DNA from 3 places in the Bacillus sp. DX3.1 genome. Region 3 is predicted to be linked to each of the others. Evidence: predicted binding sites of a transcription regulator. Region 3 holds the regulator's gene; each other region holds the start of a gene.
What was found. Region 3 encodes LexA, which represses DNA repair genes until DNA is damaged. Its sites were predicted from a motif close to CGAACATATGTTCG; they were not measured.
Positions count from the first base shown of each region.

Region 1: the regulator LexA is predicted to act here: its motif matches at 7,646-7,659, upstream of QRE67_RS26685 (Y-family DNA polymerase).
Region 2: the regulator LexA is predicted to act here: its motif matches at 8,451-8,464, upstream of ruvA (Holliday junction DNA helicase RuvA).

Region 1 is NZ_CP128159.1:115,059-125,746, forward strand. It holds partial or broken gene QRE67_RS26645 (DUF4158 domain-containing protein) at 1-1,075, shown strand, start outside; gene QRE67_RS26650 (IS6 family transposase) at 1,340-2,026, shown strand; gene QRE67_RS26655 (alpha/beta hydrolase) at 2,047-2,757, shown strand; gene QRE67_RS26660 (nucleoside hydrolase) at 2,840-3,775, opposite strand; gene QRE67_RS26665 (transcriptional regulator SplA domain-containing protein) at 4,118-4,381, shown strand; gene splB (spore photoproduct lyase) at 4,378-5,406, shown strand; gene QRE67_RS26675 (hypothetical protein) at 5,648-5,983, opposite strand; gene QRE67_RS26680 (YolD-like family protein) at 6,010-6,339, opposite strand; gene QRE67_RS26685 (Y-family DNA polymerase) at 6,355-7,626, opposite strand; gene QRE67_RS26690 (helix-turn-helix domain-containing protein) at 8,089-8,313, shown strand; gene QRE67_RS26695 (replication-relaxation family protein) at 8,315-8,932, opposite strand; gene QRE67_RS26700 (FtsK/SpoIIIE domain-containing protein) at 8,871-10,052, opposite strand; gene QRE67_RS26705 (hypothetical protein) at 10,153-10,338, opposite strand; gene QRE67_RS26710 (hypothetical protein) at 10,341-10,634, opposite strand.
Region 2 is NZ_CP128153.1:4,123,663-4,134,350, reverse strand. It holds gene nadB (L-aspartate oxidase) at 1-720, shown strand, start outside; gene nadC (carboxylating nicotinate-nucleotide diphosphorylase) at 742-1,575, shown strand; gene nadA (quinolinate synthase NadA) at 1,594-2,700, shown strand; gene safA (SafA/ExsA family spore coat assembly protein) at 3,025-5,151, shown strand; gene QRE67_RS20730 (YhcN/YlaJ family sporulation lipoprotein) at 5,294-6,007, shown strand; gene QRE67_RS20725 (YebC/PmpR family DNA-binding transcriptional regulator) at 6,104-6,355, shown strand; gene QRE67_RS20720 (BofC C-terminal domain-containing protein) at 6,857-7,387, shown strand; gene QRE67_RS20715 (iron-hydroxamate ABC transporter substrate-binding protein) at 7,400-8,344, opposite strand; gene ruvA (Holliday junction DNA helicase RuvA) at 8,535-9,152, shown strand; gene ruvB (Holliday junction branch migration DNA helicase RuvB) at 9,158-10,159, shown strand; gene QRE67_RS20700 (DUF2905 domain-containing protein) at 10,156-10,356, shown strand; gene queA (tRNA preQ1(34) S-adenosylmethionine ribosyltransferase-isomerase QueA) at 10,375-10,688, shown strand, end outside.
Region 3 is NZ_CP128153.1:3,347,267-3,357,954, reverse strand. It holds gene QRE67_RS16635 (DUF1700 domain-containing protein) at 1-461, shown strand, start outside; gene QRE67_RS16630 (DUF4097 family beta strand repeat-containing protein) at 467-1,267, shown strand; gene lexA (transcriptional repressor LexA) at 1,297-1,917, opposite strand; gene QRE67_RS16620 (YneB family resolvase-like protein) at 2,059-2,715, shown strand; gene QRE67_RS16615 (DUF896 domain-containing protein) at 2,761-3,000, shown strand; gene QRE67_RS16610 (bifunctional metallophosphatase/5'-nucleotidase) at 3,257-4,840, opposite strand; gene QRE67_RS16605 (phosphate/phosphite/phosphonate ABC transporter substrate-binding protein) at 5,028-5,960, shown strand; gene phnC (phosphonate ABC transporter ATP-binding protein) at 6,084-6,857, shown strand; gene phnE (phosphonate ABC transporter, permease protein PhnE) at 6,854-7,651, shown strand; gene phnE (phosphonate ABC transporter, permease protein PhnE) at 7,648-8,451, shown strand; gene QRE67_RS16585 (MerR family transcriptional regulator) at 8,614-9,348, shown strand; gene QRE67_RS16580 (hypothetical protein) at 9,484-9,882, shown strand; gene QRE67_RS16575 (coproporphyrinogen III oxidase) at 10,035-10,517, shown strand.

The DNA.
Region 1 (10,688 bases), on a different replicon from region 3:
TTAGCACGTTGGCTTCTTCCTATTGCAATGAAAACGGATAAAGGGCACCTTTTGGTGGAAGCTCTTATTATAGAAATGAGAAAAAGAAAAATTATTCTTCCAGCGGTATATGCAGTTGAACATTTAGCATGGGCTGTACGTGAACGAGCACATAGAAGGATTTTCAAACAATTAACAAGAAATCTTACTTCTTCTCAATGTAAGCAACTAGACAAGTTATTAAGTGTAGGAAAAGGATACAAGTATTCGTATTTATCATGGCTCCGACAACCTCCAGGTGTTGTTTCTGTTAAAAATTTTCACAAGATTATGGATCGAATAGAGTTTATCCAAAATTTAATTCTACCTTTAGATAACGGAAGAGAAGTGCATCAGAATCGATTGCTACAGATGGCACGTGAAGGCTCACGTTATTCTAATCAACATTTATCTAGGTTTCATGAACGCAAACGACATGCGACTCTTATGGCCTTTCTCATTCATATTTATGCTTTTTTAACAGATCAAGGAATAGAGATGCTTGAGAAGCTAATGGGTAGAATGTTTAATCGTGGAGAAAAGATACATAAGGAACATTTTCAAAAGGATGGAAAAGCGATTAACGAAAAAGTTCGTTTGTACGCAAAAATTGGAAAGGCTTTAATTGAAGCAAAAGAATTAGAACAAGACCCTTTTGAATCTTTACAATCTATCATTTCATGGGAACAATTTGTACAATCAGTAGAACAGGCAGAAGAATTAGCTAGACCAGCAGAATTTGATTATTTAGAACTACTAGATAATCACTATGGACATTTTCGGAAGTTTGCACCCAGATTATTAAGAACTTATGTATTTAAAACCTCTAAGGCGAGCAATACTTTATTTCAGGCTCTAGAGATGTTGAAAGAAATCAATCTAACAGGAAAACGAAAAATCCCTGAAACAGCCCCGATGGATTTTCTTAAATCTAAATGGTTCAAGCATGTGATTAAAGAAAATGGTATTGATCGTCATTACTATGAGTTCGGTGTCTTTTCAGAATTATGTAATCATCTTCGCTCTGGGGATATGTGGGTTGTAGGAAGTAGACGGCTCTGGTGCAAACCTCGAATGCTGTCAAAATACACACAAAAATATGAGATTAATTACGAACATTCAATCTTTACAAAGTATAAAAATATGGATTTTTATACTAATTCCCGAACAACTCATTTACATAAAAATATAACATTCATGTTGGATTATCTACGTAATCGTTTTTGCACCAGAACCATATATTCTATACTCAGTATGGTTCTGTTGCAAAGTTCTCTAAACCACGTTACATTTTAGAAAAAATGAGTAGGAGCACGACAAGATGAGATATTTTAAAGGAAAACAGTTTAAGAAAGATATCATTTTAGTAGCCGTTGGCTACTATTGTCGTTTTTCTCTAAGCTATCGTGATGTGTCTGAAATTCTGAAGGAACGTGGTATTTCAGTTCATCCCACAACGATTATGCGCTGGGTACATGAATATGGCAATCTGATGTATCAAATTTGGAAAAAGAAAAACAAAACGGTACAGTTATCTTGGCGTTTGGATGAAACCTATATTAAAGTCAAAGGAAAATGGTGTTATTTATATCGTGCCATTGACAAAGAGGGGCAAACGCTTGATATTCAACTGCGTAAAAAGAGAGATACACAAGCGGCATATGCTTTTATGAAAAGACTGGTTCGAACTTATGGAGAACCAACGGTTCTGACTACAGATAAGGCTCCTTCTTTAATTTGCGCATTTAAAAAATTACAGAGGATAGACTTTTACAAAAATACCTTTCATCGTACAACAAAATATCTCAATAATCTCATTGAGCAAGATCATCGACACGTGAAGCGCCGTTTCGCTCGTTCCTTAGGATTTCAAAGTCTTCGTCATGCCTCACGTACGATAAAAGGGATAGAAACGCTTCATGCCATATACAAACAAAGACGAAGTCTTCAATCAGACTCCGTCTTTTCGGCGTATAACGAATTACAGAATTTATTAACGGTTTCATAAAATTTGACCACAATCTTCCCATATCTCTATGTGTAAAAAAACTTTGCAACAGAACCCTCAGTATAATATCTATAGGAACAATTTTCTTTATTACTTGGTCGCAATTTACTTACACACCAACGAAAGAAGCTTGGTCATTAGTAGAACAAAAAGATAAAGAAAATCTTATTTATGGAAAGAAAGAGGCTAAAATCGGTATTATTTTTTACCAGGGAGCGAAAGTAGAAAAAGAATCATATAGTTATATTGGATATGAACTTGAAAAAGAAGGTTATTTTGTTGTAATTCCAGAACTACCATTAAACTTGGCAATACTTGGGACAAATGACGTTAAAACCATTATTAAAAGATATCCTAAAATTGAAAAATGGTATGTTGCTGGACATTCAATGGGTGGTTCCATGATTTCTAGTTATGCTTTTAACCATGAAAAAAAGGTAGACGGTATCATTTTCTTAGCTTCTTATCCTGCAGATGATTTCTCTACTAAATTGATTCCAATGTTATCAATTTATGGTGAAATAGACGGTTTAGCAACTGTAGAAAAAATAAAAAATCGAGAGAAGTTAATGTCAAAGAATGCAACCATGCACATGATAAAAAGTGGTAATCATGCTAACTTTGGTATGTATGGTAAGCAAAAAGGGGATAATGCTAGTTTAATTACGTCAAAAGCTCAACGTGAGGAAACGGTTAAAGTAATTGAAGAATGGTTACTAAAACAACAATAAATTATATCAATTAATTAAATGTTTTTCCTTATGTATAAATTAAATGATATATATATAAAAGAATCCAAGTGGATTCTTTTAATTAATGTCTTCCCGTACTTATCATTGTATCAATAAAATCCTTAATAAATTCTTTTTGATTGATTTTCAACCCAATCCGCACCCCTGTAGTTTTTGCACCTGGACGAAAATCAGCAACAGTTTGTCCTCTAAAAGATTTTACATCTACTTCTACTTTACGGTACATGTATTGAAAAAATTCGGGATTGGCCAATGCACTCATTGCAACAACATCGTGTAAAGGTGCTCCTTTAATGCTTGGATTTAATTTTTTATAAGCACTGTAATAATAATCATAGATTGGTTTAATTAACGATTTAAATGGGATATTTGTCTGTTCCACAATGTAATTTACTTGGCTTGGAAGCAAAATAGCTGAATTCGTTATATTTAAAGGAATCATTGTTAAATTTTTTGATTGATTAATTACAAATTGAGTTGAGACTGGATCTCCATATGCATTTGCCTCTGCTGCGGGTGTGACATTTCCAGGTTGTAGAAATACCCCAGACATAATATATACTTCTTTTATACTCTGCATCATTTCTTTCCAAAGGTTTAAAGCAATTGCGAGAGAGGTAGATCTACCTACATCAACAATTGTTAGTTCTCCCTTGTACTTTTCAACAATTGATGGGATTAGACTAAAGTCATGAATGGGAATAGATGCTACACTTTCTGGTGGCTGAATAGGCCCAAGCCCTTCCTCACCATGTATTTCTGGATAATAAGCAGTAAACCCATTAAAGAATGGTAAAGTAGCGCCGCTTATAACAGGAATATCTTTTCGTCCAGCTAATTGCAAAAGATAAACAGCATTTCTAGTGGTTTGTTCTTTGGTAACATTTCCATAACTCGTAACAATTCCAACAATTTCAATCTTAGGATTTAACAGACCATATATGATAGCTAAGGAATCATCAATACCTGGATCTCCAAATAATAGTACTTTCTTCAAAATATCTCTCCCTTCTTAGATAACCAAATCTCACAAAAAAACTTATAACATGTATATGCAAGATGTTCTCTTTAAATCTAAAATTTCTTGAAAAAATATTATAATTACATCAATTTTCTATAGTCTAAAACATTTTTAATTGCCCATTGTTGAAAAAAAGAACACCAAAAGAAAGAATTGAATTAAATCTATTGATTTGCAACGAAGTATGTCCCACATGGGTTAAATCAATTAGCTAAAAGCTTTTCCATAATAAAGAAGACATAATTTTAGGCACTAAAGATAAAAATTTAATAATGAATAACTGTACCCAATAGATTTTATAAAAGAAAAGGTGATGGAATGGAACTGTTTAACGAAGGCAAAACTTATCATGCTGGAGATATTGTCTATGTTTTTTACCGAAACCCCCACACCCAGGATGTAGCAAATATACAAGCAGCAGCCGTTGTAAATAACCCTGAAAATCCAAATGAATTAGCTTTATTTCTTTATGAAACTTATTATCCATTATCAAATGAAATGGCTGTTTATTCTACAGAAGAAGAGGCAAATCAAGCTTACAATTACTATTATGGAGATGATTTAGAGGGGATATTAGAATGAATAATCCATTTATACCTAAGCTAGTATACTTTGAACCAAATGCATTAGATTATCCGTTAGGAAGAGAACTTCAAGAAAAATTCAAAAAAATGGATGTAGAAATTCGGTATACCACCTCACATAACCAAGTGAGAGATCTCCCAGGAGAAAATGATTTTCAAAAGTATAGGGTAGCAAAATCTACTCTTGTCGTTGGTGTGAGAAAGACACTAAAATTTGATACCTCAAAGCCTTCAGCTGAGTATGCTATTCCCTTTGCAACAGGGTGTATGGGCCATTGTCATTATTGCTATTTACAAACAACGATGGGAAGTAAACCATATATCCGTACTTATGTAAATGTGGCCGAAATTCTTGAGGCTGCTGACAAATATATCGAGGAACGAGCACCTAAACTGACAAGATTTGAAGCATCCTGTACATCTGATATTGTAGGGATTGATCACTTAACTCATACTCTTAAGCACGCAATAGAGCATTTTGGAGAATCTGAGTATGGAAAATTGAGGTTTGTTACTAAGTTTCATCATGTAGATCATTTACTTGATGCAAAACATAACGGGAAAACAAGATTTCGGTTTAGTGTAAACGCTGACTATGTTATTAAAAATTTTGAGCCCGGCACCTCTCCCCTAGCAAAACGGATTGAGGCCGCTGGAAAAGTAGCAAGAGCCGGATATCCACTTGGGTTCATTGTGGCCCCTATTTATCTGCATGAAGGTTGGCAGGATGGGTACTATCATATGTTTGAACGTCTTGATGCTGAATTACCACTTGATGCACGTGATGATATCACATTTGAATTTATTCAACATCGATTTACAAAGCCTGCCAAACGAGTAATTGAAAAAAATTATCCCATGACAAAATTAGAATTAGATGAAGAGAAAAGAAGATATAAATGGGGGAAATATGGCATTGGAAAATACATTTATCAAAAAGAAGAAGAAGAAGATATAAAAAATTATCTTTATTCTTATATGGAGAAATTCTTTCCCAATGCAAAATTAGAATATTTCACATAGGAGAATACCAATCACTTTACGGCTACGGCAACAATTGATTGTTTTTGAATCCACTCACAAACGTAAAGCAAGAGAGGGGGAATATATATTGTCCTCTTCTCTTATTTCCACCGATCTATACCCTAGGTGCTTACTGTATTTTAAGTGTTAAATAAATTAAGGAAGGGATATCTAGGGTCTGAAGGAGTTATCATGGAAAAATTCGAGATTTCCTTGATACTAAAACATAATATGTCTCTTATCATTTCTTGCCAAAAATATTATTTAATCCACTAAGTAAAAGTGCCAGGCAAGGGAATGAATAAAAGGTAATTTGATGTACACAGACAAATAAACCTATTGCAGATGCAATCATTAAAAATCCAGCCTCTTTAAATGAACTTTTGGCTTTTATGAATCCAAAAAATCCTAAAATAGAAAATAATATTCCCATACATCCAATGGTAAGAGCTTTTTCAGCACCTTCCATCCGTCCCATTTCGTCAGCTAGTCTTCCTAGAAACAAAATGACTAATGAACATAGAAATCCTAGCAATGCACCAATCAGTCCAATTACATCCTCACCTGTTCGTTTCAATATAGCTACCTATCCTATTTTTCAATTTATGTATATTTTATATCTGTAATATAATTGATGTTTATGTATAGCACCTTATCCTGCTTATCAATAACTCTTAACTCATTTCGAGATGTATCATAATAATGAATATTCCCTGTTTCAAAATGAATTTTATTATGTTTAGAGTAGGAGATGGTTACTTCTAGATTTTCAGACATTGCCCCACACACAACATCATTTATTTCTTCTAATTGTTGCTCATCTAAAATAGGCATTGGTATTTCATTTTGTTTATCATATATTTCATTTAATCCTTCAAATTGTTCTTTTATTGCTGAAAATGGTGCCCATCTCATCATACCTCGATCAATCATGACTTGTATTCCTCCTTATGCCTTATGACCACCTATTTTCCCGTTTCTTTCCCTTTGAGTAGCCCCTTTAATGTAGCTAACACCTCTCATAATTGAATTTTTACCGAACTTATGCCGGATACCATCCATTGTTTTTGCTAATTTCCTTTGAGCATCTTTTCTTGAAGTATCATCAAACAATGACATTTGAATTGCATCATCTCTGGTCAAATTCTTTAAAGTTATATGTATTTGTCTCACTGGATGACCACTATGAAATTTCTTTAATAACTCTAAGCAGGCTTCATAAACATCTTCAGTTAAACATGTGGATTGATCCAGCGTAATGGCTCGCTTAAATCCTCCACCAATATATTTGCTATAGCCTATTGCAAGCTCAACCGTTCTACAACATTTATCCATAGAACGTAGACGAAAACAAGTTTCCTCAATCTGTTCTAAAATGAGTAATTTTAATTTATTTAGACTAAAGCAATCTTCTAATAAGATTTGCCCTTTTGTTATGGAGGTACTTTTAGGAATGTATTTATTAGCAATACGGCTTTCATCAATGCCATAGGCAAAACGATATAGCTCTTCACCTTTGACTTTGCCAAAACGCTTTATTAAGTGCTCTTTGGGAGTTTTGGCAACATCCTTTAAGGAAAACAGTCCCATCCCATGTAAAGCTTCCTGAGTGGCTGATCCGATTCCCCATACCTTTTGAAGTGGTTTGATATTCCATAATTTCTTTGAAACATCTTTGTATGTCCACACTGCAATCCTAGAGTTTGAATGTTTACTTTCCACATCTAAAGCAACTTTTGAGAGGAATAGGTTAGGTGCTATTCCGATTGATGCGGTTATGCCAGTTGTATTATATATCTCTTTTTGAATCCTTTTAGCAATTACAATTGGATCACGTCCGAAAAGATGAGCTGTTTGTTGCATGTCTAGAAAGCACTCATCTATTGAGTAAACATGCAGATCCTCTAAAGCTACATACTTCGTATAAATTTCTGTGATTTGATTTGAAATTTCAACAAACCTTTTCATTGTTGCATTTACAATAATGATATTTGGGTCTCTTGGTATTTCGTATAATCTAGTTGCTGTAGAAATCCCTAATTTCTTCAGTTCAGGAGTGGCAGCCAATACAATAGATCCATTTCGATTTACATCTCCAACAACAGCTAATTTCACTTTTAATGGATCTAGTCCTCGCATAACACAAGCACAACTAGCAAAAAATGAACAAAGGTCGATACAGAATATCATTCGATTCATACATTTTGAGTAATCGAACATCACTTTACCCTCCAAAAACAGAACGTTTGTTCTTATTATAAGCCTTTTGCTTCGCATTATACAATCCTTTAGAAAATGTTTTTTTATTATCTTTATGGTACGTGAAATTATATATAATTCTTCAAAATTCGACCACTGAACCATATACTATCTCTTAATTTATTAAACTCGTTTTCATTACTTCAGAAATTAAGAAAAGCTTAAACCCTTTTGTATCAATGGATTCAAGCTTTTTATTTTGTAGGAATACCGTTTGCAACAAGTTGCCATTAGGCTAGTGTATCAGCAACTTGTAGCTATTACTATGAATGCTAGATTCCACAAAATTATTACATATTTTTTTGTCTTTACTTCTTATTCAATACTATGCTCAATTATTAATAAAATTCCTGTTTTCAGTGACTTTTAAAAAATGGGATTATTGGACAGGCTATAAGTAAAAAACATAAGGAAGTGAATTTGATGAATTGGTATTCTAAACCTAGATCAGCTTTAGGGCGTTTTTTAGATAAGCACAAGATTACACAAGAAGAACTATCTTCAAAAAGTGGTGTAACTCGTTCTACTGTCAGTCGATTGTGTAGTTTGGACAGCGTATCACCGACAACTAAGAATTCAAATCGTATTATAAAAGCTTTAAGAAAATTAACCGGAAAAAGCATAGATTCTACTGATTTTTGGGCTTAAATTAACTAAAAACATCTTCCATCACAAATGTTCTCATAAACAAATTTTGCTTTATAGCGTATTGCTCTAACTTTGATTGTCGATAGTCTGATAATGTGAAAAAGATAATTACTGGAACAATAGCATTCTGTCTTTTATAGATATTTGTTATATGGCCATATAACTGTATTTTATGTTCGTTTGCCTTCATATGTTGCATACGATCTATTTCAATAAAATGAGGGACATTATCCTCAAAATACGTTGCGTCAGGAATGATCTGATACCGTTGACCATTGATTGAAAACTCGATAGGTCTTTCTGTTTTCCATTCTGGAAATCCAAGCCACATCCAGCTTTCGTTTCGCATTAATATGTGCTGTAATTGATTACTTTTCTTTACTTCCTTTGTAATGCCTAATAAATCCCGTCCCTTTTTATTTAAATAATATACGTGTTCACGAGCCATTTTTGTAATGTGACAATATGAATGTAGATCCTTTAATACACGATTTGCATTTCGGATACTCCCTAGACAATGGATGGCTTGTAATTGCCTCCTAGTTGCAAAATCTAACTTACTCAAAGTGGATAAAATCTCGATTTGTCTCGCTTTCTGTTTGAGTGTTTGATGCCTCATTTTGCTTCACCACCTTATATTGCTTCAGCAACTCCCACATGTCCATGTCCTTTAAATAAGGTACCTGAATTTCTTCTGTACGATCTGTCTTAAATAATGCTCTTCCTGGAAGGGAAGGCAGATCCTCAAGACCTGGTTCATCCAAAGCAACTTGTGACGCAACCGCTGTTGGTAATCGAAAACCTAGCTTTGCATCAGCATTTTGTTTGATTTGCCTTGGCAATGTATCAGAGGTTGGATATTGCGTACAAAATATGAGCCGAAATCCTAAACCACCCCCGATTCTTGCGATTTCAGATAACATCTCCTGGCACATAAATAATAAATCCCGTTGTTTTTTAGGTAAACCTTGCGTTGGACAAAGATTTGCTCCTTCATCTACTATGATGAAGCAACGTTCTCTAATTGATGTGTCTATGATATTAGTAAAGTAGGAATTTTTCATTACCTCAATTTGTCTAACCATTTTCTCACGTACTTTAGCCAACATTTCTAACGCCTGTTCTGGATTTTCAGCTACTTCTACTACTTGAGACAGATCCTTGTAAGGACTAAATTCTAATCCTTCCTTCAGGTCAATAATAAAAAACTTCACATATTGAGGTTGTTGCAAAGTCAAACTAGTCATCACATTTTTTAAGAATACTGTCTTTCCAAAACGAGTCATTCCACTTACGCACATATGTGGCGTTTTCTCGAAATCATGATATACGTATTTATCTAACGCTTTCCCCATCATAACTCTCCATGTATGCTCTTTTAATAGATCCTTAGACCAATTCCACATTTCAGGTATTTGTTGGTTAAATACTCGAATATGAAGCTCTCTTTGATGAAACGATATTTTAACAGGTTTATATAGGCCTTCTTCTAATACTTCAGCTAACTTTTGGATAAGTTGACTAGGTACACCGAGCGGTAACTTGTAAACATAATTCATACTTATGTCATCTTCTACTTCTTTTATAAAAATGGGGTATTGTAATTCACCTTTATGTTGAACACATATCTTTGCAATTTCAAAAAACGTTGTGATTTTTTTCTTATCACTCATTCCGTTACTGTGATAAAAATAAGCTACAGTTATAAAGGTTGCTGGAATTAATAAAAGTGACAACATTCCCTCCATACCTCCTTAAGGTAGTTGAGCCTGTATGGAAGCTTAGAAAAAAACGTTTAAGATGCGCTATTATAATCACTTTCAACTACCAGATGTAATACTAACGTAGAAACACATCTAGTATATCCATTAGAACGTACCAAACACTCCCAATCAACAAGCATTTGAGACCCGCACGTAGCAACCATCCTGGAAGGTAAAGACCTTTCTTTTTCAGTAATTTAATCCCCAAAACTGAAGCTCCGGTCACACCATAAACAACCCCTAATTCTCCAATGATTGTCATGTTCACCATCCTTTCGGTTTAATAGACAAATTCCCTTTACGATCCCTATAAAGTTGATATTCATCCAGTAACTCATTCCAGGACAAAGCATGTTCATCACCATACAGATCCTCTTCAATTTTTTGACTTAAATAATAGTAACCTCGGTATTGTCGGTCCAGGTATACCTCATGACGTAGCATGTGCTCTTGTATTGCACAAATGTCATCTTCCTTTTTTGTCCCTTTATACATTTGACGGAGCGTGTTTGAAGAATATAGATAAGGGGTGCTATACAGCATTTGATATTGACCCATCCATGTCACCTTCCTTTTTAAATTCCACCTACAATAAATGAATATGGCTTTTAT
Region 2 (10,688 bases), 780 kb from region 3:
CCGCGCGATGTTGTTGCTCGTGCCATTCATGAACAATTACTAGCTGGTGAAAGTGTATACTTGGATATTTCTTCGATTCAAAACTTTGAAGAACGTTTTCCAACTGTATCAGCATTATGTCAGCAACATGGCGTGGATTTGAACAAAAAAAGGATCCCAGTTGTACCGGGTGCTCATTTTCATATGGGAGGCATTAAAACAAATTGTGACGGGGAAACGTCAATTTCTCATTTATATGCTGTTGGTGAAGTAGCATGTAACGGTGTTCACGGTGCGAACCGATTAGCAAGTAATTCATTGCTAGAAGGGATCGTATTTGGAAAGCGAATTGGAAAACATATTTTAACTCATCCGACGTTAGGAAATGTAAACAGAAAAGAAGAAATAAAAGGAACATCCCGCTTCCATAAATTTCCGACGAAACAAGAGATACAGGCACATATGATGAAATATGTAGGAATTGTACGGACAGAAGAGGGATTATCGTATGCAAAACAATGGTTTCGGCAGTATGGTGTTCAGGACATTCAGCTACCATATAGCACCCTTACAAATGAAGAAATAACAATTATCAATATGTTAACGGTTTGCCAGTTCATTACGGAGGCAGCATTACAAAGAAAAGAGAGCATAGGTGGTCATTATCGTGATGATTATCCGGCAGGAAATAAAGTAACGAAGGAAATTATTATTGCTAAGAGAAAACCACAACTTGTGTAACGAGGGGAAAAGAGGGATTTTATGAATACGTTAAAGGTTAAAGAAGCATTGAATCGATTTTTTTTAGAAGATATTGGTGAACGTGATGTCACATCTCAACTTATCTTTCCAGAAAATCTGCAAGCCAGGGGAACATTTCTTGTAAAAGATACAGGTGTATTTGCGGGAACTGCGGTAATTGAACAAGGATTTCGATTATTAGATGACAGTGCCAAAGTTACTTTGCATAAAAAAGATGGGGATGCGGTAGAAAAGGGAGAAATTTTAGCGACTGTACAAGGGCCGATTACTTCTTTATTAACAGCAGAGCGCGTCATATTGAATATTATTCAGCGCATGAGCGGTGTGGCGACGATGACCTGTAGTGCAGTGGAGGCACTTCAAAGTGATTATACGCGTATTTGTGATACGAGAAAAACGATGCCAGGACTGCGTATGTTTGATAAATATGCGGTTGTTTGTGGTGGTGGGTATAACCATCGCTTCGGATTATATGATGGTGTCATGATTAAAGATAATCATATTGCTTTTGCTGGGTCAATTACAAAAGCGGTGACGTCTGTCAAAGAAAAGCTTGGTCATATGGTAAAAATCGAGGTGGAAACGGAGACAGAAGAACAAGTACGGGAAGCCGCTTTAGCGGGAGCAGATATTATCATGTTTGATAATCGTACGCCAGAAGAGGTTCGCGCATTTTCTAAGCTTGTACCAAGTGCAATTGTCACGGAAGCTTCGGGCGGGATAACAATTGAAGATTTAGCGAAATATGGTCAAACAGGGGTAGATTACATTTCATTGGGACTATTAACACATTCAGTGAGGGCATTAGACATTAGTTTCAACATTGAAGTATAAAGAGGGCGGAGATTACAGATGAGTATTTTAGAGAAAGTAGAGCCAATCGAAACGATATTACCAGAGCGTTATCAAACGATGTCAGTGAAAGAAATGGAAGAACGTGTTCGTGAAATTAAAGAAAAGTTAGGAACAGCGCTATTTATTCCGGGACATCATTATCAAAAAGATGAGGTCGTTCAATTTTCAGATGCTGCGGGAGATTCCTTACAACTCGCACAAGTGGCAGCTAGCAATAAAGCCGCAAAATATATTGTGTTTTGCGGTGTGCATTTTATGGCTGAAACAGCAGATATGTTAACGACAGATGAACAAGTCGTCATTTTACCAGATATGCGGGCGGGGTGTTCCATGGCCGATATGGCCGATATTGAACAAACGGAACGAGCTTGGAAAGAACTCCAGCAATTATTTGGAGATACGATGATTCCACTTACATATGTCAATTCTACAGCTGCAATTAAAGCGTTTTGTGGTCGGAACGGTGGTGCGACTGTAACATCTTCCAATGCCAAAAAAATGGTGTCCTGGGCATTTACACAGAAAGAACGTCTTGTGTTCTTACCAGATCAGCATTTAGGGAGAAATACAGCATATGATCTTGGGATTCCATTAGACAAAATGGCTGTTTGGGATCCGCATACGGATTCATTAGAGTATAATGGGGATATAGAAGATGTTAAAGTGATTTTATGGAAAGGGCATTGTTCTGTTCATCAAAATTTCACTGTGAAAAATATTGAAAGTGTGAGAAAAAATCAGCCTGATATGAATATTATTGTTCATCCAGAATGTTGTTATGAGGTTGTGGAAGCTTCTGATTATGCAGGATCAACAAAATATATCATTGAAATGATTGAAAAAGCACCGTCTGGAAGTAAATGGGCGATTGGTACAGAGATGAACTTAGTAAATCGTATTATTAAGCAGCATCCCGATAAAGAAATTATTTCATTAAACCCGTTTATGTGCCCTTGTTTAACGATGAATCGTATTGACTTACCACATTTATTGTGGGCGTTAGAAAAGATAGAACAAGGGGAAGAAGTAAATGTCATTCAAGTGGATAAGCGAATCACAAAAGAAGCAGTGCTCGCATTGAATCGTATGTTGGAGCGTGCATAAAGTGAAACTTTGATCAGTGGGGGGTTTCTTTATCCCCCACCTAGCTTCTTGACTTCCTGCCAAATTTTGAGGTGAGGGTATTACTGCCCGCGAATAGCGGGATAAAAGCGGCGGATTCTCGTCGCTTTTTTATTTTTACATAATCGGACGATTAGGAGCATACATTGTGTTGAAGAAATCATTGTATTTATCCCACACTTATGAAGCATTCGTTATTCTTTGAATGGTTTGATTAACCATATAGGGAAAAAATACGTTCCTGATAGGGAAGTTTTATCTTAAACTGCATCTATTTATAGATAAGTTATACAGGAGGGGGAAAATTTGAAAATTCATATCGTGCAAAAAGGGGATACCCTTTGGAAAATTGCGAAAAAGTACGGAGTGGATTTTGAAACAGTAAAAAAAGCGAATAAACAGCTTAGTAATCCAGATCTCATCATGCCAGGTATGAAAATTAAAGTACCATCCAGCAGTATTCATATGAAAAAGAATCCGGGCGCTGGCTCAGTCCCTCCAAAAGAATATGTAAAAGAAGTACAACAAAAAGAGTTTGCAGCGACGCCTACACCGCTTTCGATAGAAGAGGAAGAAGAAATAACGTATCAACCTGCTCCAATTACAGAACAACCTGCTATGCAGCAGACGCAAAAGGAAATGCAAGTAAAGCCACAAAAAGAAGTGCAGAAAGAAAAACCAATACAGAAAGAAGTGCCTGTGCAAAAAGAAAAACCAATACAGAAAGAAGTGCCTGTGCAAAAAGAAAAACCAATACAGAAAGAAGTGCCTGTGCAAAAAGAAAAACCAATACAGAAAGAAATGCCTGTGCAAAAGCCACCCGCTGTAGAGAAACCAGCTGTTATAGAAAAGCCACCGGTTGTAGAAAAGAAGGGAAAACCTGCACAAAAAGAAAGTACAAAATTCTCAGTGAACATACTACCGCAACCACCACAACCACCAATTAAACCCGCAAAAGACTATAAAATTTCAGATGTATTAAAAAAAGGAAGCGAGTTACTTGCACCGCAAATTCATAAGATGAAGCCTAACAATATAATTTCACCGCAAACAAAAAAAGAGAACGTGAGCAATGTAATTTCACCACAAGTACAAAAAGAGAACGTAAGTAATGTAATTTCACCACAAGTACAAAAAGAGAACGTGAGCAATGTAATTTCACCGCAAGTGCAAAAAGAGAACGTAAGTAATGTAATTTCACCGCAAGTGCAAAAAGAGAACGTCAATAATATGATTTCACCGGATGTAACAAAAGAAAATCTTGTTATCCCGCAAATAACACCACCAAATATAATGTCAATGATGGATAACAACCAAATGCCAAATATAATGTCAATGATGGATAACAACCAAATGCCAAATATAATGTCAATGATGGATAATAACCAACCACCAAATATAATGCCAATGATGGATAATAACCAACCACCAAATATAATGCCAATGATGGATAATAACCAACCACCAAACATAATGCCAATGATGGATAATAACCAACCACCAAATATAATGCCAATGATGGATAACAATCAAATACCAAATATAATGCCAATGATGGATAACAATCAAATACCAAATATAATGCCAATGATGGATAACAATCAAATGCCAAATATAATGCCAATGATGGATAATAATCAAATGCCAAACATAATGCCAATGATGGATAATAATCAAATGCCAAATATAATGCCAATGATGGGTAATAATCAAATGCCAAATATAATGCCAATGATGGATAATAATCAAATGCCAAATATAATGCCAATGATGGATAATAATCAAATGCCAAATATAATGCCAATGATGGATAACAATCAGATGCCAAATATAATGCCAATGATGGATAACAATCAAATGCCAAATATAATGCCAATGATGGATAACAATCAAATGCCAAATATAATGCCAATGATGGATAATAATCAAATGCCAAATATAATGCCGATGATGGGTAACAATCAAATGCCAAATATAATGCCAATGATGGATAATAATCAAATGCCAAATATAATGCCGATGATGGGTAACAATCAAATGCCTATGCCGTATCAACCGCAGATGATGCCGCAATCAAATCCATATTATCAAATGCCATATCAACATCAACAAAATCCATATTATCAAATGCCTTACCCGCAAGGCGCGCAGATGATGCCACAACAAATGCCAATGTACGATATGCAATATACTTCCATGCCAAATCAAATGCCGATGGATAATAATGCCTCACCAATAATACCAGTAGAAGAAGATTGTGGATGTGATGGGGAAAGGGCGTTATATAGCCCGCAGCCTGGTGTGCCATATTATCCGGTGTCTCCATATCAGCAACCACCGCAAGTTGCATATACATCGCAGCCTGATGCAATGTATTATCAGCCACAACCACCAGCTATTTTTGGAACACCATCTGCAGAAGAGGACGAATAACAAGAAATTATTTTGAACGATAAAGATGTAGAGCGAGAAACTTCCAAGTGAAATATTTACAGTGTAAAAATCTCCTTTGTTACTCATGATAAGAGGGAGCTTTTCGAGAGAGAAGTTCATCCTAACAAGGGGGGTTTTTGTATTGAACAAAAAAATCAAAATCATTACCGCTTCTTTGTTAGTTACCAGTGCGTTAGCTGCATGTGGTACGACTGCAAATAAAAATGCGATGGATGATCGTAATTCAGCTTACAATTATGAGCGTACATCGTATTATGATACGCATCCGTATAGAAATGATGTGACGCGTACAGATCGTTATACTGATTATGTGACATATCGTAACGGTAATAGAACAGATGATTACGGAAACGTGAAGTATTCAAGAATTAATCAGGACATTCGCGATCGTCGTAATGACGTTGGATATAATTATTACCGTGATGTAAATTACCACGGCCAAATTGCAAATCCGTATCCAACTCGTAACATTACGATGAACAATTCGTATATCAACAATGACGGAAAAACAGCTGAAACAATCACAAATCGCGTAAAGCGTATGAATAATGTGGATCGTGTTTCAACTGTTGTGCAAGGAAATGACGTTGTAATTGCGGTAAAACCACGTAATACAGTGACAGATGAAAAAGCAATGGCAAATGAAATTCGTCAAGCTGCTACTCCGCATGTAAAAGACCGTAATGTCTATGTAACGGTTAAAAATGGTATGTTTGAACGTGTTGATGCGATGAGCACACGTTTACGTAATGGAACAGTTACAAACGATCTTAATCGTGACGTAACGGATATGTTCCGTACAGTGCGTGATGACTTTAATCGTACAATTCGATAGTAAAAAGAAGGGAAGGATTTATGCCTTCCCTTTTTTATTGGCTTATGTATTGGATCGCAAGTTCGCTTAAGATATATAAGTTTTCTATAAAGCCTATTGGAAGTAACGACAGATCCAGATGCATTTGAAGAAGTTAAAAATGCTTTAGAAGTAAACGATCTTACATTTGTACAAGCAAAAATCACAATGATTCCACAACCATTGAATGAACTAACTGGCGATGATTTAGAGAAAATGATTAAGTTAATCGGCACACTTGAAGATGATGATGCCGCTGTGCAGGGCGTGTATTATAATTTGGATTCGGATGAGGTTTTTGATTTCTCCTTAATTCCTAACTGTTACTAATCTATCATGTTATAAGCATATAAAATGATAGAGTTATTGATAAAGGTTTGCGTGTTCATGTGTATTAGAGAATATAATTGATAAGTGAGTGTTTGAGGGTAGAAAGGCAAAGGGTATAAAATATTTTTATGATTATCTTGCTTTCCTTTCATATTAATGTTATATTAACAAAGCGATGAGCTAATTTACGTAAGACGAGAGATATGCTTAAGTGCTAAACGCGCGAATGTGGTCGCCCGGTTTCTCGCCGTAAACGCATCAAGACGCCTGCTATGCAGGCGTCTTTCTTATTATATAAAAATAAATAATCTGTGCAGGTAGAGGTTCGGCTTTATCTGCATTTTTTTATACATTAACTAATAAGCAGTCAGTTCGGCTTTTTTATGTCCAGCTCCAGCGGCTAGAATCTCCGGCCGTTTCCACCTTTCATATGGATAAAACATCAATTTCCGGAAAAACTACAAATGGAAGTTTTATATTGCCTAGAAGAGGTGAACGGAAATGAAATTCATGATGATTGCAGTTCAAGTCGTAATTGCTATGTTTTGTTTGTATCATGAATCGAGTGCTACAGCTGCGGCTACTGTTCCAAATGTAACGCAAAAAGAACCTCAAGTTACAATTCTGCTAGAGCGTATTTATGTAGATGGAGAAGTAAGTGAGGAAATTTTTACTGAAAAGGTAGCAAATCTAGAACAGTTTCTGAAGCAGTATAAAGAATGGCAGCTTGTTGATCGTGATGATGTACAAATTATATTGCAAAAAAAGGTAGATGATATTTCACCGCTACTTAAAACAAGTGGGTATTTTGGTGTTTCAAATGAGGGCATATTGCAAATTTTTAACGGTGTACCAAAAAGTGATAATGCGATTCATTCATTTTTTCAAATTGATATGAAAAAGCTAGAAAGTTATGAGCGGGCAGAGTTAAAACGTGGCATTCGTATCAAATCAAAGGAACGATTTGTGAAAACAATTGAGAAAATGAGGCGGTATGCGGTGCAAAATAAGAAAAACAGCAGCTCAGGATGAGCTGCTGTTTTCTTATTTATTCTTATCTAAAATTTGTTTTGCAATTTCATCAATTAACATATCTTTACCGATCGGATTGAATGCTTTTGTGTTAAAGACTTCATTGCTTACTTTGTAAACATGATTATTTTTTACAGCTTTGTTATCTTTCCAAACAGCGCTGTTTTTGTAGTCATCATAAACTTTATCTGCTTCGCCGCCAAAGTTTACGATAAACATTTGATCAGGCTGGAATGCAACAAGGCCTTCTAATGATACTTGTGCCATCGTTTGTTTTAAGTCTGTGCCTTTTGTTGCAGGAAGTTTTAAATCGTTAAAGAGAATATCACCATACCCGAAGCTACCGTATACACGAAAGTTTTGCGGTGTTACAGCAAGGAACATAAAGTTTTCATCTTTTGTTTTCCCTTTAATTTTCTTAGATAAAGAAGCTGCTTTTTTATCATAGTCTGCAATCCATTTATCCGCTTTTTTCTCTTCGTCAAATAGGTTGCCTACTTCTTTAAATTTATCGCGCCAATTCTCTAAGTTCGTTTCTAGGACAACTGTTGGTGCAACTTTTTCCAATTGATCATAAATCTTCAATTGACGATTGTTTAAAATAATTAAATCTGGTTTTAAAGCAGTAACCGCTTCTAAATCGACTTTAGGTGCCCAGTACCAACCAACTGCTTTTACACCTTTTAGTTTTTCTTGTAGGTGATCTTGGATTTTGTCTTTATACGTGTTAGCTGTACCGACAGGTTTATGACCAAGAAGTAATAGTTCTTCAGATGATCCAGATAAGTCAACAATTCTCTTTGGATTTGTTGGAATTTTAACTTCACCTTTTGCATGTTTTACAACTTTTGTTTTCGGTTGTTCTTTTGCCTGTGATTCTTCTTGTTTAGAAGAGCAACCAACAATGGCAAAAATAACAAGAATGAGAGTAAATAGAATAGATAGATTGCGTTTCATCTTGATGTAACCCCTTTAATTAGTATTGATAATCATTATCGACTTTGTAATATTAATTTGCTTTATATCATTCTGTCAATATTAAAAAAATGGAAATTCTATACAGGGAACGTTTGTTGGGGTAGTCTCGCTTTTCTATCATTAAGTATGTTAAAATGGAATACATGATTTGAGAGGGAGAGATCGTATTTTGTATGAATATATTACAGGTTATGTGGAACATGTAGGACCAGAATATGTCGTTCTTGACCATAATGGAATTGGCTATCAAATTTTCACGCCAAATCCGTATGTATTTCAAAGAAGTAAGCAAGAAATTCGTGTATATACATATCATTATGTGAGAGAAGATATAATGGCCCTTTACGGATTTAAGACACGTGAAGAGCGTTTATTATTTACAAAACTTTTAGGTGTATCGGGGATTGGACCAAAAGGTGCACTAGCAATTTTAGCCTCAGGTCAAACAGGACAGGTTGTCCAAGCAATTGAACATGAGGATGAAAAATTTTTAGTAAAATTCCCGGGTGTCGGAAAGAAAACAGCACGTCAAATGATTTTAGACTTAAAGGGCAAATTAGCAGATGTTGTACCGGATGCTTTTGTTGATTTATTCTCAGATGAAGAGCGTTTTGATGAGAAGAAAGGATCATCTGCTGAGCTGGATGAAGCTTTGGAAGCACTGCGCGCACTTGGTTACGCAGAACGAGAAGTTTCTCGCGTTGTACCAGAATTGTTAAAAGAATCACTTACGACGGATCAATATATTAAAAAGGCACTTAGTCTTTTACTAAATGGTAAGAGGTGAGTAGAATGGACGAACGTCTCCTCTCAGGAGAATCTGCATATGAAGATGCGGACTTAGAATATTCGTTACGGCCACAAACGTTGCGTCAATATATTGGCCAAGATAAGGCAAAACACAATCTAGAAGTATTTATTGAAGCAGCGAAAATGCGTGAAGAAACGTTAGATCATGTTCTATTATATGGGCCACCAGGACTCGGGAAAACGACATTAGCAAATATTATTGCGAACGAAATGGGCGTTAATATGCGCACAACGTCAGGTCCGGCAATTGAACGACCAGGGGATTTAGCGGCAGTATTAACGGCGCTTCAACCTGGCGATGTATTATTCATTGATGAAATTCATCGTTTGCATCGCTCAATTGAAGAAGTGTTATATCCAGCGATGGAGGATTTCTGTCTTGATATTGTGATTGGAAAAGGCCCAAGCGCACGTTCTGTTCGGTTAGATTTACCTCCGTTTACGTTGGTTGGAGCAACAACGCGTGCAGGTGCGTTATCTGCACCGCTTCGCGATCGTTTTGGGGTGTTGTCACGATTAGAGTATTATACAGTTGATCAGCTTTCGGCAATCGTAGAGCGTACAGCAGAAGTGTTTGAAGTTGAAATTGATTCTTTGGCCGCTTTAGAAATTGCTAGAAGAGCACGAGGTACACCTCGTATTGCAAATAGGTTACTTCGACGTGTTCGTGATTTTGCACAAGTTCGAAGCGATGGAACGATTGCAATGGAAATTACGCAAAAGGCATTAGAATTACTGCAAGTAGATAAACTTGGTCTTGATCATATTGACCATAAATTATTGCTTGGAATCATTGAAAAGTTCCGTGGTGGTCCAGTTGGATTAGAAACAGTTTCTGCAACGATTGGGGAAGAGTCTCATACCATTGAAGATGTGTATGAACCATATTTATTACAAATAGGTTTCTTACAACGAACGCCAAGAGGACGCATTGTCACACCACTTGCATATGAACATTTTGGAATGGAGATGCCGCAAGTATGACGGATATGCCCAAGTTGCTTATAACAGCTGGTGCCCTTCTTATTATTGTTGGCTTAGCTTGGAAGTTCGTAGGAAGGCTTCCAGGTGATATTTTTGTAAAAAAGGGGAACGTTACCTTTTATTTTCCTATCATTACATGTATTGTGATAAGTATTGTATTATCTTTTATTATGTATATAATAAATCGATTTAAATAGAAATAGGTGGATATAGTTATGGATATTAATCTGTTTGATTTTCATTTACCAGAAGAACTCATTGCACAAACGCCGCTTGAACAACGCGAAACATCAAGGTTAATGGTGTTAGATCGTGAAACAGGTGAGATTGAGCATAAGCATTTCACTGACATTCTTTCTTATTTACATGAAGGTGATTGCCTCGTGCTAAATGAAACGAAAGTTATGCCTGCTCGTTTGCACGGTGTGAAAGAAGATACAGGTGCACACATTGAGGTTCTTTTATTGAAACAAGAAGAGGGAGACCAGTGGGAGACACTTGTCAAACCAGCGAAACGTGTAAAAGAAGG
Region 3 (10,688 bases):
ATTATGAGGAACATTTTCAGTTTGGGCTAGAAGAAGGAAAGACAGAAGGGGAAATTGTTAAAGGGCTCGGTTCACCAAAAGCAATTGCGAAAGAAATGTTGGCATTATATCGTTTTGATGAGATGAAAAAAGATCCGTCTGCTTCGAATATAACAAGAGCTGTGATGGCAGCGGTCGGGCTTAGTTTATTAAATTTTATTATTGTATTAGGGCCTTTAATTGCAATAGTAAGTTTTATATTTGCACTTTGGGTTGGTGGGGTTGTTAGCGTTGTGGCACCACTATTGGTAGTAATTAAAATATTAACTGGTACTTTCTTATGGCTTGAGGTATTTGTTTCTATTACGTTTGTCGGACTTGGTTTGTTGTTATGCATAGGTGCTTACTACTGTACAAAATGGTTTGGGAATTTTTGTATGAAATATGTCAATTGGAATCTCAAAATGATTAGAGGAGAGTAGATGAGATGAAAAAGATATTGTTAGGGGCTGTTGCTTGTATTATTGTTGGTGTTATTGGTATATCGCAAACATATGCCAAAACAGTAGAAGAAGCGGAAAAAGGGGATACAGAAAAAGTTATTAAAAATAAAGCAATTAAAAAGTTAGAAATTGATGTAGATGCCGGAGATGTTATGATTCAAAAAGGAAATAATTCTTCCTTTTACGTAAAGCAATCAGGGCGAGTTGCGAAACAAAAAGTAAGTATTGATGAAGAAGGAGATACATTGAAAGTTCAGGGGAAAATTAAAAAAGGAGTTTCATTTGATTTTTCATTCTTATCTTTTGGATTTAAAACACCAAAAGTAACGGTTATTGTTCCGGAACGTTCATATCAGGAAATAAAAGCGAGTTCGTCAGCAGGTGATATAAGAGTAATTGATGTGAAAAGTGATCGTGTGAATGCGTCAACGCTTGGTGGAGATGTAGAAGTAGAGCGAGTAACGGCAAGTGAAGTGGAAGGATCTTCAAAAGCTGGAGAAGTGAATATGAAAAAAGTAAGTGGTAAAGTTGTGGCAGAAACAACTGGTGGAGATGTGGATGTTATCGATCATGATCCGAAATATGATGTGAAAGCAAGCACAACAGCAGGAGATGTCGATATTCGTTTACTAGAAAAACCAAAAGATGCAACAGTAAGTGGGAAAACATTCGCTGGAGAAGTGGAGATTTTTAAGGAAGAAACGAAGAGTGTAACAATTGGAAGTGGTAAAGTAAAGATTAGTGGACAAACTTCTGGTGGGGATGTAACAATTGAAGCGAACTAAAAAATAGACCAGTCCGACTGGTCTATTTTTTAGTGTAAATGACGATATACACCAATTACTTTTCCGATAATAGACACTTTATCCAAAAGGATAGGTTCTAAAGAAGAGTTTTCTGGTTGCAGACGGAAATGATCTTTTTCTTTATAAAAGCGCTTTACAGTTGCTTCATTTTCTTCTGTTAAAGCAACAACGATTTCCCCGTTGTAAGCAGATTGCTGTTGGCGAACAACAACTAAGTCTTCATCAAAAATACCCGCTTCAATCATACTATTTCCAGAAATACGTAACATAAATACTTTATCGGATCCAGAAACGAGGTTTGCAGGAAGTGGGAAGTGTTCTTCTACGCTTTCAACTGCTGTAATTGGTGAACCAGCTGTAACTTTTCCGACAATCGGTACGTGAACGACCGATTGCGTATCCGTTTCGATTCGGTCGGATCCTAAAATTTCAATTGCTCTTGGCTTTGTTGGGTCGCGGCGAATATAACCTTTTTCCTCTAGACGAGATAAATGTCCGTGCACAGTAGAACTAGAAGCAAGGCCAACCGCTTGACCGATTTCACGTACGGAAGGTGGATAGCCTTTTTCTTGTACTTTTAGCTTAATGAAGTCGAGAATGTCTTGCTGTCGTTTTGTTAACTTTTCCATGATTTCAACACCTCGTTTTCTTTCAATTTTCTTACTTATAAGTATAACATGCGAAAAAACATTCTACAAACATAAGTTCGAACAAAACGACAATTCATGATACACTAATAGAAAAATCGAAATAAGGAAGAGGGTTTCGAAATGAATGCAATCATTTATGCCCGTGTAAGCACAACGAAGGAAGCGCAGGAAACATCATTAGCACGCCAAAAAGATGAATTGTTGCATTTAGCTAAGCTGTATCAAATGAATGTTATAAAAGTTGTAGAAGAAAAAGCGAGTGGCTATAGCATTGAACGTGATGGGATATTAGAAGTGCTGGATATGATTCGTGATGAACAGGTCGATGTGCTTTTGATTCAAGATGAAACACGTCTCGGAAGAGGAAATGCAAAAATTGCTTTAATGCACTGTTTACATAAAGAAGAGGTAAAAGTGTATACACATACACATAATGGTGAATTACAGCTGTCTGATTCTGATTCTATGGTTCTAAATATTATTGGTATAGTAGAAGAATATCAGAGGAAAATTCATAATTTGAAGATAAAACGTGGGATGAAACGAGCTGTAGAAAAAGGATTTCGTCCAGAGAAAAATTTAAAAAACCGTCATTTAAGTACAGGGCGTGAAAAAAAAGAAGTACCAATTGAAGAGATTGTTCGTCTGCGCCGTAATGAATTAACATTTGAGGAAATTGCAGCAACGCTCCGTGGTTTTGGGCATGATGTATCAAAAGCGACAGTACATCGTCGTTATGTGGAGCATACGAAGCAAATGCTTGATAAACAAGAGTAACTATTGTATGATAATAAACAGTTTTAAGTAGAAAGGGGATTCGAGATGCTAAGTCACGAACTCATTGAACGCATTAACTTCTTAGCGAAAAAGGCAAAAGCAGAAGGTTTAACTGAAGAAGAACAACGTGAGCGTCAATCGCTCCGTGAACAATATTTAAAAGGATTTCGTCAAAATATGTTAAACGAATTAAAAGGGATCAAAGTCGTTAACGAAGAAGGTAAAGACATTACACCGGCGAAATTAAAAGCGTTAAAAAAGCAAGGTAATGAAAAGCTAAATTAAAGGATGGGCATAGCCCATCTTTTTTTGATTTTAGTAGAAATAGATAAGGATGTTAGTACTATATAAATCCATTTTGATTTTTCGACATATAGCCGCGGCTATGGATAACAAGAGGTGACCTGCACTCGTTTTCTCTCTTTGTTTTCACTTAGGAAAAGGATCTGACCGCTTCTATGCATGGTCGGATGCTCTCTCCCACCTAAAAAGAAGGGGTTTATGTCGGTTTTTTAATTTGTATTTATATACTCATCACTTCTTATTTGATAACATGCCAATTTTGGTTGGTTGTTGCTTCAATTGTACCTCGGTCTAATATATAATTCGCAATAAGCTCAGACATATCAATTGGTATATCTTTTATAATGGGCTTATTTTGATACATAGAATAATTTCCACCACCACTTGCACGATAATTGTTCATGACCACATCATACTCTTGATCAAATCGAATAGGAGACCCTTCATGTTGTAAAGAAATGACTCTTTGTCCAACTGGCTTTGAAATGTTTAATACATATGAAATTCCTTCCCACATATCGTAGTTATAATGCTGTGGTTTTGGTTCAATGAAAGAAGGATTTACAATGATATTTCCGTCCATATCTAGCGTGAAATATGTAGCAGATAGCTCAAGAGCCTCTTTTATATCTTTTCCTGTAACACGAATCACTTGTAATGTATTTGGATAAATATAATTCGAAACAATATTTCTCATTGTAATGCGATTTGGAAAGCCAGGTGCTTCATTATGAAACAGACTCGTACAAGAAATCTTTCCACCAGCCGCGTGCATCTGCACGTTATTTATGAATTCAATAAAGGCATGATCTTGTAAACGCGTTTGCATCACATCGTGGATCAGCATATCACCAACAATCGTACCAATTGGCTGATCTAACCATTCTTGCGTTTTTTTCTCATATGTAGATGTGAGTGAAAGTACCGTTTCATCTGCTGGAACATCTTCTACAGATAACAAGTCAGAATAACAATCTTTAACAATCCACTTATTATTGTGTTTTGTAAAGGAGACATGTACTTTTCCTAAAAATTGCCCATTGCAGCCTGCCTGTAAGACTGCCACACCGTTTACTTTTGTATGAGCAATATAACGATGTTGATGTCCTGTTAACAATATATCGATTCCTTCTACTTCTTGACACATTACGTATCCTTGATTTTCTCCAGTTAAAACTTCCGTTGGCTCTCCTGTTTGTAAATCACGTTCAAATCCACCATGGTATGCCACAATCAGTAAGTGTGGCTGTTCCTTTTCACGAATGTAAGCTGCCCATTTTTTTGTTGATTCTAGAGCGTCTTCAAATGTTAAGTTTTCAATATGATGTGGCTGTTCCCAGTTTGGGATGTAATGAGTTGTTACGCCCAATATTGCAACCTTTATATCAGGATGTATGTGTTTGATGAGATAGGGCTTTCCAAAGTAAGGCTTCATTGTTTGTTTATCTAAAATATTAGCGGCTAGGTAAGGCATATTTGCGTTCATAACAGCTTTGTTTAATATGTCCATTCCATAGTTAAATTCATGATTTCCAATAATCGCTGCATCATAACCAATATGATTGGCTATGATGGACATTGGATTTTTTTCTTCCTGCATATATTTGGCGTAGTAATAGGTGAGTGGAGTTCCTTGTATGAAATCACCATTATCAATTACGAGTACATGTTCATTTTGAGCACGTTCTTGTGCGATACGTGTAGAAATTTTTGCGATTCCTCGTTCTGTTTTCTCGTTATTCCGATATTGAATAGGAAAAATAGTGCCATGTACATCACTTGTTAGCAAAATGTCTATATTTACAATGTTTTCGGGAGTCAATGTTATCAACCTTCTTTTACTGTTATCTTATTCATAAAGCATAACAGATAATTATGATTGAGTAATATATAGAATGTTTAGAAAGTGTAAAGATTCTGTAAATTAAAGAAGAACTGGAAAAATATATGCTATATTTCTACATGTTTACAGCTCGTCATTTTATAATTCGAAAATTGGAGGCTTTGACATGTTTAAGAAAGTTTTAGCATTGGGTACGTCAGTAGCATTAGCGGTAGGTCTATTAAGCGGGTGTGGAACAAAGGAAACAAGTGGAAGTAAAGATACGAAAAAAGGGTATGTTCCCAAAACATTAAATGTTCAATTTGTCCCTTCGCAAAATGCAGATACGCTTGAAGCAAAAGCAAAACCGTTAGAAAAATTATTAAGCGATAAGCTTGACATCCCTGTCAAAGTAAGTATTTCAACAAATTACAACACAATTGTAGAAGCAATGGCATCTAAGCAAGTAGATGTGGGCTTTTTACCTCCAACTGCATATGTGTTAGCACATGAAAAAAAAGCAGCAAATGTGATACTTCAAGCACAGCGTTTTGGAGTTGATGATGCAACAGGACAACCGACAAAAGATCTAGTAGATTTTTATAAATCTGAGTTCGTCGTAAAGAAAGATTCTAACATTAATAGTATTAAGGATTTAAAAGGTAAAAAAATTGGTTATCAAGATGTGACATCTTCTGCTGGATATGTATGGCCTGCAGCTGTTCTAATGAAAGAGGGTATTGATCCATTAAAAGATGTGAAACCTGTTACATTAAAAGGGCATGACCAATCTATTATTGCTCTTCTCAATGGTGATGTGGATGCGGCAGTTGTATTCCAGGATGCTCGTAACATTGTAAAAAAAGACTATCCAAACGTATTTGATCAAACAAAAATTGTGAAATTTACAGAGGAAATTCCAAACGATACGATTACTGTACGTTCTGACATGGATGCTGATTGGGTGAAAAAACTACAAGATGCATTTATTGAAATTGGAAAGAACGAAGAAGGGCATAAAATTATTAAAGAAGTGTATTCACATGAAGGATATATCAAATCTGATGATAGTAAATTTGATATTGTTCGCGATTACGGAAAGAAAGTAAAAACGCAGTAACATATATGATGTTTTGAAATGATAACTGAAGATGGCCAACTAGCTGAAACGACTTTCGGTTTCCGCTAGTTAGCCTTTTTTTCACTTTATGCTTATATAACGTTAGGAAAGTAGGGAAGGTTTGTGATAGAGTTTCGTAATGTTTCTAAAGTATATTCCAATGGTACAAAAGGGTTAAATGGTATTAATGTAACGATACATAAAGGGGAATTTGTTGTTACAGTAGGATTATCAGGAGCTGGGAAATCAACGTTACTCCGGTCTATTAATCGTCTTCATGAAATTACAGATGGGGAAATTATCATTGATAGTCAATCCATTACAGCGGCAAAAGGAAAAGAATTACGTCGTATGCGCCGAGATATCGGTATGATTTTTCAAAGTTTTAATCTTGTGAAGCGCTCTACTGTGTTGAAAAATGTGCTAGCCGGGCGTGTTGGATACCATTCTACATTGCGCACAACACTTGGACTCTTTCCAAAAGAAGATGTGGAGTTAGCATTTCGCGCATTAGACCGTGTAAACATTTTAGAAAAAGCATATTCACGCGCTGATGAATTGTCGGGTGGACAACAGCAGCGTGTTTCCATTGCTAGAGCGCTAGCGCAAGAGGCAAAAATTATTTTAGCTGACGAACCAGTTGCTTCTTTAGACCCGCTCACTACGAAACAGGTTATGGATGACTTAAAGCAAATCAATCAAGAATTCGGGATTACAACAATTGTAAATTTACATTCTATCGATTTAGCAAGAGAATATGCAACCCGTATCATTGGGCTACATGCAGGAGAAATTGTCTTCGATGGGCCAGTAGAAGAAGCGACAGATGAAAAGTTCGCTGAAATTTATGACCGCCCTGTTCATAAAGACGAGTTTTTAGGAGGGGCAGCAAAATGAGCGAAGTAACCCTGAACAGAAAAACAATGCCACCCCCTCCAAAGAAATTGAAACATATGTTAACAATCATCCTTATGATTTTGTTGTTTTGGGGGAGTAGTGTACAAGTAGATGCGTCTTTTTCAAAGTTGTTAACAGGTCTTCCGAATATACTGGACTTGCTGAAAGAAATGGTACCACCAGACTGGAGTTATTTTGGGGCAATTACGAATGCAATTTTGGATACTATTCGAATGGCGATTATCGGAACGACTTTAGGGTCGATTCTCGCTATTCCGCTCGCCTTGCTATCAGCAAGTAACGTGTTCCCCTCTACTTTTTTATATGGACCAACTCGATTTATATTAAATTTAATTCGTACGATACCGGATTTATTATTGGCAGCAATTTTTGTTGCAATCTTTGGGATTGGACCGCTTCCTGGCATTTTAGCTCTTACTTTTTTCTCAGTTGGGATTGTCGCAAAATTACTTTACGAATCGATTGAAGCTGTCGATCAAGGTCCGCTAGAAGCGATGACAGCAGTGGGGGCAAATAAAGTGCAGTGGATTGCTTATGCAGTTATTCCGCAAGTAACAGCACATTTTGTTTCTTACGTATTGTATACATTTGAAGTAAATGTACGTGCCGCAGCTGTTTTAGGTTTAGTCGGAGCTGGGGGAATTGGTTTATATTACGATCGAACACTTGGGTTTTTACAATATCAGCAAACTGCTTCCATTATTATTTATACACTTATTGTGGTATTAATGATTGACTATATGAGTACGATACTACGGGAGAAATTATTATGAATGGGACGACAAAACCAATTCCAAAGCCAAAGAAACCAAGTTTATATCGCTGGATTATCATTGGTGCACTAGCGGTAATATATATATGGGCGTTTTCAGGTGTTCCAATTGATGGTATTAAGGAAACGGCTGGTCAAATTACAAAGGCCATTATGACAGGAATATTTAATCCGGATTGGAGCTATGTATCTTTACCAGATGGTGAGGACTTACTGCACGGACTTGTTGATACATTGGCGATTGCTGTTTTAGGAACATTTATATCTGCTTTTCTGTGTGTGCCGTTTGCGTTTTGGGCTGCAACAAATATGAGTACAGGAAAAATGACTTCTGGCACAGGGAAATTTGTATTAAGTTTTATCCGCACGTTCCCCGAATTAGTCATGGCACTTCTATTTATAAAAGCAGTAGGTCCTGGCTCTTTCGCCGGAGTTTTAGCTTTAGGGTTACACTCAATTGGTATGCTTGGGAAATTATATTCTGAAGGGATTGAGAATATAGATAAGGGACCTACCGAGGCGCTAGTTGCTACTGGAGCAAATCGCTTTCAAGTGCTTTGGTATGCGGTATTGCCGCAAGTATTACCGGACTTCTTATCTTACACGCTCTATCGCTTTGAAATTAACGTTCGTTCAGCGGCTATTTTAGGTGTAATCGGAGCGGGTGGAATTGGAACACCGCTAATTTTTGCCTTAAGTTCTCGTAACTGGTCACGTGTAGGGATTATTTTGCTTGGGATTATAATAATGGTTATCATCATTGACTTTATTTCTAGTTCTATTCGAAAACGGATTGTATAGTTCGCCTTATTCATGTGAGAGACCTTCCTCTATTTTAGGTATATACATTGCCTAAAAAGGAGGAAGGTCTTTCTTTCATAAATCTTTATTATTTTTATCTTTTCTTATTGACTCTAACGTTACGTTATACTTTATTGTATGTACTGAGGGAGGGCAAAAACGATGAAAATGAGAGTGAAAGAAGTAGCGGATTTAGTTGGTATTAGTGTGCGCACACTACATCATTATGATGAAATCGGGTTGTTAACCCCGGGAGAAACGACCGAATCTGGTTATCGCCTTTATTCCAATGAGGATCTGGAGATGTTGCAACAAATCTTGTTTTTTAAAGAACTTGGTTTCCCTTTAAAGAAAATTAAAGAAATTATCAATAATCCTTCATTTAATCGTGAGGAAGCGCTCATGTTACACCGTAAAATGTTGGTGGAGAAGCGTTCTAGACTGGATAAAGTGATTGCGACGATTGATAAGACAATTCAACATACAAAAGGAGAAATTCAAATGACGAACAAAGAAAAATTTGAAGGCTTTGACTTTAGCCATAACCCATATGAACAAGAAGCACGTGAGCGTTGGGGGGATAAAGCAGTCGACAAGGCGAATAAAAAAGCAGCGAATATGCCGAAAGAGGCACAAGAAGAATTTAATGCAATTTATAGGAAGCTTGCAACTCTTCGCAATGGTTCACCTGAATCAGAAGAATCTCAAGAAGCAATTCAAGAATGGTATGACTATTTACAAAACTTTGGGGAGTATTCACTGGATGCATTCAAAGGATTAGGTCAAATGTATGTCGATGATGAACGTTTTACGAAAAATATCGATCGATTTGGTGAAGGGTTAGCAAAATTTATGTGTGATGCGATGGCGGTTTATGCGGATCGTAATAAAAAGTAGGATTGTTTATAACTGAAAAGACGAGCTTCTCTATCTATATAGAAGTTCGTCTTTTTTCGTTCCATTAGAAGGAATTGTAGTGTTATTTATATAACGAAGGTTTCAGGAAATGCTAATGGACGATGAGGTGATAGGATGTTTCATTTTTGTAAAAGTTTATTCTTATTTGGCGCTATAAGCACTTGGCATCTAGCGAATGTACCACAGATACAAGAACAAGCTCCAGAGATTATAAAGACATATACAAACATACCTGAAATAGATAATTGGGTTACTGTTCCAAAAGACACCAAAGAAATTATTATATATGTGAAAGCAAAACATACAGAAACTATGTTGTTCTGGCTTATTCCAACAGGTACAGCTACGTGGAAAGAAAGGAAATTACTCGGATATGATACTGATGGAACAGATGGATGGTCTCTGAAGTGGCATGTGAGCGGGAGGATATTACATGATCATATCCATGTACAAGCACTTGGTTCTACATCAATAAGTAATGATTCAATTAATGTCCATTCGCAATTCAAATGAAGAGAAGGACACTCTTAACAAAAACGTTCCCTCAATTTATATATGGGATTATCGGTAACTAGTGAAAAGGTCAGATTCTAGGTGAAAAATAAGGAAATGCTTCCAGGTTATTATATGATGAAGGGAGATGATGAAAAAGCGGAGGGGATACTATGGCCTTACAACATGAATTTGTGTTTGTTTCACATGAAAAAAGAGAGTTAAGTTTTGAAGATTTTGATTGGATTGCAAAAAGTTTTGGTTATAAAAAAGATGCGGCAGTTGAAGACTGTGTCATATTAAGTGATGAAATTGTCCTATATTTGTTAGATTTTTTAAATTGGCTTCCAACATACATTCCTGCAAAAAGAGAAAAGGGATTTGGAATTCATTATTATGGTATTACAAAATTTGAAAAAGAAGGAGCAGAAAAAGCGATTGATTTATATCAATCATTAATCAGTATATTTTCGTTAGCACCTGAAAAAATAGAACTCACGGGATCATTTCAATGGACGAGTGATTGTAATACGGATGGAGAGTATGAAAAGATTTTTTTAAATCGGGATATTCTTTGTGCGGAATTAGAGTCTTTAGTTAAACTATGCTATAAAGTGAAAGAGGGGGAAGGATATCTTTTGCATTTCGGAGTTTAATGATCAAAACAAAATGAACAGATAATTCCTTTTGTTTGAAAAATATAGATATTGAAAAAGTATAACATATTGAATGCCCATACATTACGGAATTCACTAAGTTTTTTATAAAAAATCGAAAAAACATCAACATATTTGTCGATACATGTTGTATAATCTTGCAAGGAAAGA